DNA from 2 places in the Desulfosporosinus sp. FKA genome. Region 1 is predicted to be linked to the other one. Evidence: a T-box and tRNA genes for the amino acid it is inferred to sense, from the RefSeq annotation. Region 1 holds a T-box; the other holds one or more tRNA genes.
The links. A T-box is a leader RNA that pairs with one kind of tRNA and senses whether it is charged. The one in region 1 lies ahead of trpS (tryptophan--tRNA ligase), so its partner is inferred to be a tRNA-Trp.
Positions count from the first base shown of each region.

Region 2: it encodes a tRNA-Trp, which carries the amino acid that the T-box ahead of trpS (tryptophan--tRNA ligase) is inferred to sense. The anticodon was not compared.

Region 1 covers NZ_NAHZ01000032.1:253,314-257,752, forward strand. Annotated here, with positions in the region: gene B5771_RS18155 (cell wall-binding repeat-containing protein) at 24-2,012, shown strand; T-box leader at 2,144-2,386, shown strand; gene trpS (tryptophan--tRNA ligase) at 2,438-3,433, shown strand.
Region 2 covers NZ_NAHZ01000033.1:9,464-13,902, forward strand. Annotated here, with positions in the region: gene B5771_RS19405 (DUF3825 domain-containing protein) at 1-92, shown strand, start outside; gene B5771_RS19410 (hypothetical protein) at 408-623, shown strand; gene B5771_RS19415 (hypothetical protein) at 983-1,162, opposite strand; gene B5771_RS19420 (DUF3606 domain-containing protein) at 1,301-1,477, shown strand; tRNA gene B5771_RS19425 (tRNA-Trp) at 2,086-2,159, opposite strand; gene B5771_RS19430 (PHP domain-containing protein) at 2,318-3,142, shown strand; gene B5771_RS19435 (potassium channel protein) at 3,177-4,196, shown strand; gene B5771_RS19440 (BON domain-containing protein) at 4,270-4,439, shown strand, end outside.

The sequences.
Region 1 (4,439 bases):
AGTATGAAAGAAGTGGATGTTCATTGTCTCTTAGGAAAAGAAGTTTAAGGTTATGTCTAATCTTCACCTTAATCACTCTTATGATTTTAGCTATTCCTGCAGTAACTTTAGCAAATTCATCGCCAACAATTACTCGATTAGCGGGTTATGATCGTTATGAAACGGCATCTCAGATTGCTCAGGCAGGGTGGTCTCAATCTGATTATGCTATTCTGGCCTTCGGTGGAGACTATACTGATGCGGTTTCCGCTGCCCCTTTAGCTAAGAAATTTGATGCCCCTATCTTATTAACAAATACTGGAAATTTACCGAGTACTACAAAACAAACTCTGTCAGATTTACAAGTAAAAAATGTATTTATTGTTGGCGGAACAGCGGTGATATCTCAAGCGGTCGAGTCTGAACTTCAGACGATGGGACTTAAGACAACAAGAATTTACGGGATTGATCGGTACGCTACTGCGATTCAAGTTGCTCAACAAGTCAATTCAAATCCATCAACTTTGTTTGTTGTCACCGGCGAGGACTATCCCGATGCTTTGTCAGTCGCATCTATTGCTTCTATGCAGCAGATTCCAATTATTCTTGTACCTCATGATTCTCTGCCTGACGTTGTTAAAAATTACATTTCGTCTCTTAATGTCAGTAAAACCTATGTTGTCGGGGATTCGGACATTATTAGTGATCAAGTGGCCCAACAGTTTCCAAATGTCGAACGAATTTCAGGGGCCGATAAGTATGCAAGAAATGTTGCCGTAAATCAGTTATTCAATACGGACTTTAATTCAGACAGTATCTGTTTAGCATCGGGAGAAGGTTTTGCTGATGCTTTAACAGGTGCAGCCTATAGTTCTAAACTATCAGAGCCAATTATCCTTATTAATAATGACTCTCCGGCCAAAACAAGAGGTTTTTATCAGGAAAGATTAGCTAACGCAAGCCATGTTTATGTATTTGGCGGAACAGGGATTATCCCTGATTCGGTAATAACTAATCTAAATTCGTCCGCTGCTGCCAATGGAAGTACCTCAACTGAAAAAAGCAGATCGCTTAACTTGAGTGATTTTAAAAAAGTCGGGACTACAACGGCAACCTTTAACTACCAGGTAGTTGATGAAAGCGGGAAAGATATTACGTCAACGGTTCCTGTGACACAGTTATCAGCAATAGCCCCCCTAAGTTCATCAATTACTTTAGATTCAAGCAAAGGTTTAGGTACGATAACCTTTAAATCTTCTTCAGATCTTGATAAACCAATTATTATCACACTAATGGACTTAACTACCGGAAAAGTTGTGAGTTATAATTCCTCTTCGCCCAATGCCAGCCCTGCGACTGGAGTTGTCTCAATTGGAACACATCGAACTCTTAATATGAGCAGTTTCTCAAAAGTTGGGACTACAACGGCAACCTTTAACTACCAAGTACTCGATGAAAGCGGGAAAGATATTACGTCAACCGTTCCGGCTGCACAGTTATCAGCGGTAACCTCCGTAAGTTCATCAATTACCCTGGATCCGAGCAAAGGTTTAGGTACGATAACCTATAAGTCTGCTTCAGATAGTGATAAATCAATTATCATTACACTTGTAGACTTAATTACCGGAAATGTTGCGACTCTTGATTCTTCTTCCGGAGTAAGCTCTTATACTGCCCCCGCTAATAATTCTGCGTCTGAAGTTTCAAGCTCCAATCAATACTCAGATCAAAAGGTCAGTAAAATTACAATTAACTCAACGAAATTGGGAATACCCTTACCTTACGGTAATCAAAGGGTAGGTTATGCGACATACACCGTATATGATCAATACGGCGCTGATATTACAAGTACTTCTCTGGCCAATAATATTCAATTCACCTCAAATGTGGGGACAATTACGGCCAAGCGTGGTTTAATCACATTGAGTTTATTCTCGAATATCAATCCCGAATCACTTACTAACATTACAATAACTGGTGTTGACTCAACCAGCAATGTTACAACAACTGCGACGTTGGCAGTTGGGCATTAGTTCGGTTAAACACTGAACAAGTTTGTGTTGGGCTTCTGCTTTCCTTTGTTTGTGTGAAGATGCTGGCGAGGAACAAAACTTGATTTAATGTCTTTAAACTGTTAAACTAGTGTTTAACAATTAAATAGTAATTTAAAGCGATGATAGAGAAGAGTAAATGTTTAGGAAGCATTAGAGAGCTGATGGTTGGTGAGAATCAGTGTGGAGTAAATATTGAATGGTCTCTTGAGCAGCAACCCGAAATGGTAGTAGGAGTTGACGTGATAATCCACACGTTACAAAAGGTGCCGTATTATTTTTAGTACGGAAAGAGTGATTTAATATATGTAATATTAAATAATTATGGGTGGTACCACGGTCCAATCGTCCCTTTTAGGATGATTGGACTTTTTTTATTTTAGTTAAAAGTAAAAGGAGAGTTATTTATGGCGGTAATTTTCTCAGGTGTACAACCTAGTGGCACAATTACTTTAGGGAATTATCTCGGAGCAATGAAAAGCTTTACAAAGTATCAAAATGAGCATGAGTGCTATTTCTGTATTGTCAACCAACATGCTATCACGGTTCCCCAAGAACCGAATCAACTCAGAAATAACATCAGGAATTTAGCCGCATTATATTTGGCAATAGGTTTGGATCCGGATAAAGTTACACTTTTTATCCAATCCGAAGTACCCGAACATGCCAAATTGGGATGGATAATGACTACTTTATCTTATATTGGAGAGCTTGAACGGATGACTCAATATAAAGATAAATCTCAACGTCATGGGAGTGGTGACTCTATCCCTGCTGGCTTATTAACTTATCCGCCGTTAATGGCCGCGGATATACTCCTTTATCAAACTGACTATGTTCCGGTTGGAGATGATCAGAAACAACATATTGAAATAACCAGGGATTTAGCACAGCGTTTTAATAATCGTTATGGAGAAACGTTTAAAATTCCGGCTATTCACACTCCAGAAGTTGGAGCAAGAATTATGTCATTACAAGAACCAAAGAAAAAGATGAGTAAATCTGATGTAAATTCCTCGGCAACTATTTTTTTGCTTGACGAACCTGAGATAATCCTGAAAAAGCTTAAAAAGGCTCAAACAGATTCGGAAAACAGAATTTCTTACGATAAAGAGCTTAAAGCAGGGATATCGAATCTTATGGCGATATATGCTTTAATTACTAATAAGTCATTTAAAGAAATTGAACACCTTTATGACGGAAAAGGCTACGGACAATTTAAAAATGATGTAGCTGAAGTGATTATTGGGGCTATCCGTCCCATTCAAGAAAGGTATAAGGAATTTGTTAATAGTGACTATCTTGATCAAGTATTGACGGATGGTGCAGCCAAAGCTTCCCAAAAAGCGGCAGCGACACTTAATAAAGTCGAAGATCTAATGGGTTTATCAAGAAGAAGATAAGTGTTCGGAAATAGGTGATGCATAAAGCATGACCCAGTAGAAAAATATCTATTGGGTCATTTACATTGTTAGTACATCAGTTTTAACCATGAATCAACTTCTGGATTCTCCTTACGTAAAGGATATAAAACACTATTTAGTCGCTTGGGATATAATGGGAAGGTATGAAGGACTACTAGGAGGGTGCTTCTGGTTGATTCAATGAGTATGCCTGTTTATAATGAAGGAGAAATATACATCTAAGAGTACAATTAAGTAGAAAACTTAATCGTTCTGATGGTGAATGATAGATCTCATAACGTAGGAGTTCATATTTCAAAGATTTATGAAGAAGTGAAATATAGGTATAGACTCAGATATTTGAGTTTCAAGAATACGAGGAAAAGGACTTAATAATGAATAAAGAGATGGAAGGTTCAACTAACTTTAAGGATAAAGGAAAGTATTCTTTGCCAAGGTATATTAAATATTTAATTGTTGGCGGATCGTCTGCGTTAATTGAGCTTTTGATATTCTCCTTTTTAAGGATGTTATTCATTGATCTTACGATATCCAATATTATTGCTGTCGTTTTAGCGACCGTATTCAATTTCTTTGTCAACAGAGGATGGTCATTTTCCACTAGTTCAAACTTAAAACGAAGTTTCATACTATATCTTACTCTATTCTTATTAAACTTAACGTTTAGCACTAATGCAATACGAATAATGGTCAGGCTTGGATTTGTTGAGATATTTGCAAAAATAACCACTATGGCTTGTATAACAATATGGAATTACGTTCTTTATCGTAAAGTAGTTTTTAAGCAGCAGTGAAAAAAATCCCCTGGACTTTTTGTCCAGGGGATTTTTTTAGGGGGATACTTGTCGAAAAAAAGACGATATGAAAAGACATCTTTGACAAATTATCGTTAAATAGGCTGAATATTTAGTAAATTGGAGCAACTAAAGGAAAAATACGTCGAAATTTTGTACTAACACAGTTTAGTGATTGACACATTAATGTA
Region 2 (4,439 bases), on a different contig from region 1:
TGATAACTAGGCCAGACCCAGAGTGGCTTCAGCCATTAAAAGACGCGAATGATATAAAAGAGGATGATATTATAGGACCGGATGAATCCTAAATAAATTATCGTAACGCTATCTTCGTTCCCGCCTGGTTTGACCTCAACCGCCGCCCTCATTCAGTCAGCTTCAATCTCGATGACAAAGAAAACTAGATTGAGTGGGGCATCTCCATGTAAGAGGAGAAGATCGTGGGTGATTGGATGATATGTAAAATGTGAAAGGCTTGAAACTGATTCATTTTTAAGGTAGAATAGTTTGAATTCAATATTACAGCGATACCGCAAGAAGACGGAGACTGATTTAGCGCTCGAATCACAGAGCGTTTAAATTAGTCTCTTTTGTTTTTGTGGTAAAAAAGGGGGTGGGGAACAATGAGTCTAATAGGAAGAGATTTGCTATGGTTCGCAAATTTATTTTTAATTGGGGGGGTAGTTTCTGTTTCCTTTGGAGTGCGTAAATCCGTAAGATTTCTAAAGCAACAAACAAAAGGTCAAGGTAACTGGTTTTACATCAATGGTATATCGCTATTAGCCCTAAGTTATTTGGCCAATGGATTGGGAAGTGCCTTTATGTCTATGTTACACTAATCGAACATTGCATAGAATCAGCGACGATGAGATTCTTTCATGGGCAAGATAAGGTTGAATTCACCCCTAGCCCTGGGCATAATATTTAACGACCATCTCTGTTTTCTAATACTCTCATCGATGTTGCTGGAAGTATTCTTTAATTAATATGCACGGTGCATCGCTGATACAAGAAAAGCCCCTCCAGCTTATTTGGAGGCCACTGAAAATCTAGGAAAATCTATTGCTTGGGTATCCAAAGCCACCATATGCCGTAGGTAAAATAGAAAGTCAGCACTATATATGGTACTGACCTTCTCGAAGATAAAGTTTTTCAGTGGCCTCCTTATTTGGAGGGGCTGTCTTAATATAGAGAGGATTTATTTCGCCAATTGTTCTTCTGCAAACAAGCTCATATTTTCTTCTGGTGTAAACTTATCCTGACCACCGGCCTTTCTGCACATCATGCATAATGATTGCTCTGCGTATACTTTCGAATACAGATCTTCCTTGGGAACAAAGGCTTTTAAGCATTTTTGACATTGGAATAAAGGCGTCATTTATTTGATTCCCCCTTTCTTAATAGATAATAAAGGGGTATTTCTCCATTTTATGGGATAAGCCCTTCGAGTGATGGTACTTTATGCAGGAAAAAAATTCCGTGTGCCGAAGATTTAAGAAGAAAGGAGATGACATAGATGCCAGATGATAAAACTAAGAAAAGACCTCAAGATTCTTCGCGAATTAATATTCATGAACCTTATGAAGTGAATTATTGGTGTGATACGTTTGGATGCACTGAGGTTCAACTTAAAGCCGCAGTTAAAGCGGTTGGAGATTCAGCAGCGGAAGTTAAGAAATATTTGGGTAAATAATTATTATGAATGCCTGGCTCTAATGAGCCAGGCATTCATAATATAAATAAGCTTTTATGTTGTTGTTCAAAGCTTCGCGAATTAATGATGACCATCAAAACCCCGGTTATTAAAACCGAGCTTTTTGTTTTTAGTGGGCCTTTAAACTCTATAACAAGCAAATTGCGGCATTCAAGAATAAGAATTATAAGGGTCTTAAAATATTCATTATAGGGTTTCTTTATTGCTATGTACTCGCACAGTTACCAGGGCTTTATTATCAGGCCGCTCAAGGTAATGATGATCCTTTAGAAGAATTGTATATGCAATTCCCTGATATTCCTGAGGATTGGATTCATGAAGCAGCTGATGAGATTTACTCCGAATGTACAGACTGGGTTAAAAAAGGACAATACTAACTTTTTAGTTTCAATAGATAACAAGATAACATGAGCATACTTAATTGTATGCTCATGTTTAAATTTGCGGTAGAAAATTTACGTATTGACTTATATTTTATGGTATTTTCTTGTATCTTTAGTAGCCAAATAGTAGCCAATCTCTTATGTAGTAGCCAAAATTGCAAAATAAAAAATCCAGCAATCACTTGCTGGATGCGGTTTCTAGGTTGGCAGGGGATGCAAGAGTCGAACTCGCACTGACGGTTTTGGAGACCGCTGTTCTACCATTAAACTAATCCCCTTTAGTTTTGGCGACGAATTGAATTATAGCTTAAAATAAGATATGTGTCAACTATGATTATGGAACTAATTTAAATGAAATATAATAAAGGCGGCAGGATTTTTCAAGAAAAACCAGAATAGGCATTATAAAATAAGTCAATGGGAGGGAGTGGGTACCTTGAGGATTGATTTACACGTTCATACTCAAGAATCTGACGGTTCGCAGACTGTCGAAGAGGTCTTAAATCTCGCCCATTCAAATGACGTTAAAATACTTGCTATCACAGATCATGAAAGTACTGAGGGAATCACAAGGGCAGAAGAATTGGCCAAATATCTAAATATTGAAGTTATCCCCGGAGTTGAATTATTAACAAATTTTCAGGGAGAGGAAGTTCATCTACTAGGCTACTTTAAAGATATTCACAATTCAGTTTTGCAAACTCGTTTAAGCGAGATTCGAAAGCAGCGTACGTCTCTGGCCTACGATATGGTTAAATGTCTTCAGAAGGGGGGACTTTCCATTGAATGGAAGGATGTTGAGCGTGAGGTCGGTTCGATTGGAGCTGTTAGTAAGGGCCATATTATGAGGGCTATACATCATCGATATAGCAGCTTAAATCCAAAAAGCTGGCAAGATATCGCCACATATTTTCGCCCCGGTGGAATCGCCTATCTTCCCTATCTAAAACATAGATTTGAAGATGCTGTTGATTTGATTTTTAATTCCGGAGGTTTCCCTGTTGTGGCTCATCCCGGTTTATTGTCTGAACCGGATATGGTCTTTGATCTCTTAGCCTATCGGCCAATTGGGCTTGAAGTGTATTATGGCTATTGGGAACAACAGCAGAGGTTAATCTCTTATTACGCTGAAGTTGCTGCTCAATTTGCCCTTTTGGCTACAGGTGGAAGTGATTATCATGGGCCATTTGGCCGGATCCAAATGGGTCAGATGGATGTTCCCCTTGAAGGAGTTTACAAGCTGCGAAACCTACTGACCTAAAGCCAGAGGTTGTTGTAAAGGAAGAAGTGATTTTTTGGGCAGACGCATTGGACTAGCCTTTTCAGCTCTTTTGTTTACGCTGTTTTTCGGAACAGTTGGGTTAATGACTACGGAACACCTCACTTTGGCCCAAGCTTTTTATTTTACTGTTGAGACCATTACGACGGTGGGTTACGGAGATTATGAAGTTAAATCAGATTCCGGCCATGTCTTTATCATCATTCTCATGATTGGCGGAGCTGGAGTAATGCTCTATTTCGTTGGATTAATGATGGCGTTTTTAATTGAGGGTCAACTGGCCGGGGCGTATGGGAGAAGAAAGATGAATAAAAAGATCGAAGAACTTCAAGACCATATTATTGTCTGCGGAGCAGGGCGCGTTGGAAAACAAGTGATTTATCGTCTGAAGAAAGAAGGCCATCCTTGTGTCGTTATTGAACAAGAAGAGGATTTGGCCCATGAGTTTGTTGAGGAAGGATATCTAGTCATCAATAATGATGCTACTGAAGATGAGGTATTAAAAAAGGCTGGAATTGAGCGAGCAAAGGGGTTAATTACGGCACTTCCTGAAGATTCCCTAAACGTGTTTGTAACCCTGACAGCAAAAGGACTAAACCCGAATATTCAGGTGGTTGCCCGCATGGATCGGTTAGAATCCGAGAATAAATTGTTGCGTGCCGGAGCTGACAAGGTGATTTCTCCAGCCATATTAGGCGGCTGGAGAATGGCTATGTCAATTTTGAAACCTGTTAGTATTGAGTATCTTGAAACCTGTATTCATGATCAAAATATTGGGATGGAAATTATGGAACTTAAAGTTGATCAAGGGTCTTGCCTGATCGGAAGAACCTTGTCCACAAGCGGTATTAAGCAGGAAACTGGTGCTATGATTTTAGCAATTTTGCGTAATGATCGTGTTATCAGTAATCCTAGCGCTCAAGAGAAAATCATAGAAGGTGATCTTCTCATAGTGTTGGGTTTAAGAGAACAATTGCATCTTTTGGAAGAAGTGGCAGCGAATCTGACAAAATTAAAGCCTGCTGAAATAGGATAGATTAAAAGAGGAAGTCTTGGGATAAAATACCCTCTGAGTATGAAAACACAGCTTCATTTTGGAGGGAGATTTTATGCATAATTCACGATCCGAAAAAGACATTCTTAGTGATATCAAAAAACTTATTCATACACATTTCGGAGAAAGCGGACAGGGAATTCACGTGGAGGTCAAAGGAGACAGGGCAATAATCTGGGGAACGGTTGATAGTTTGGTGGAAAAGGATTTTTTCGGGAGTCGTGT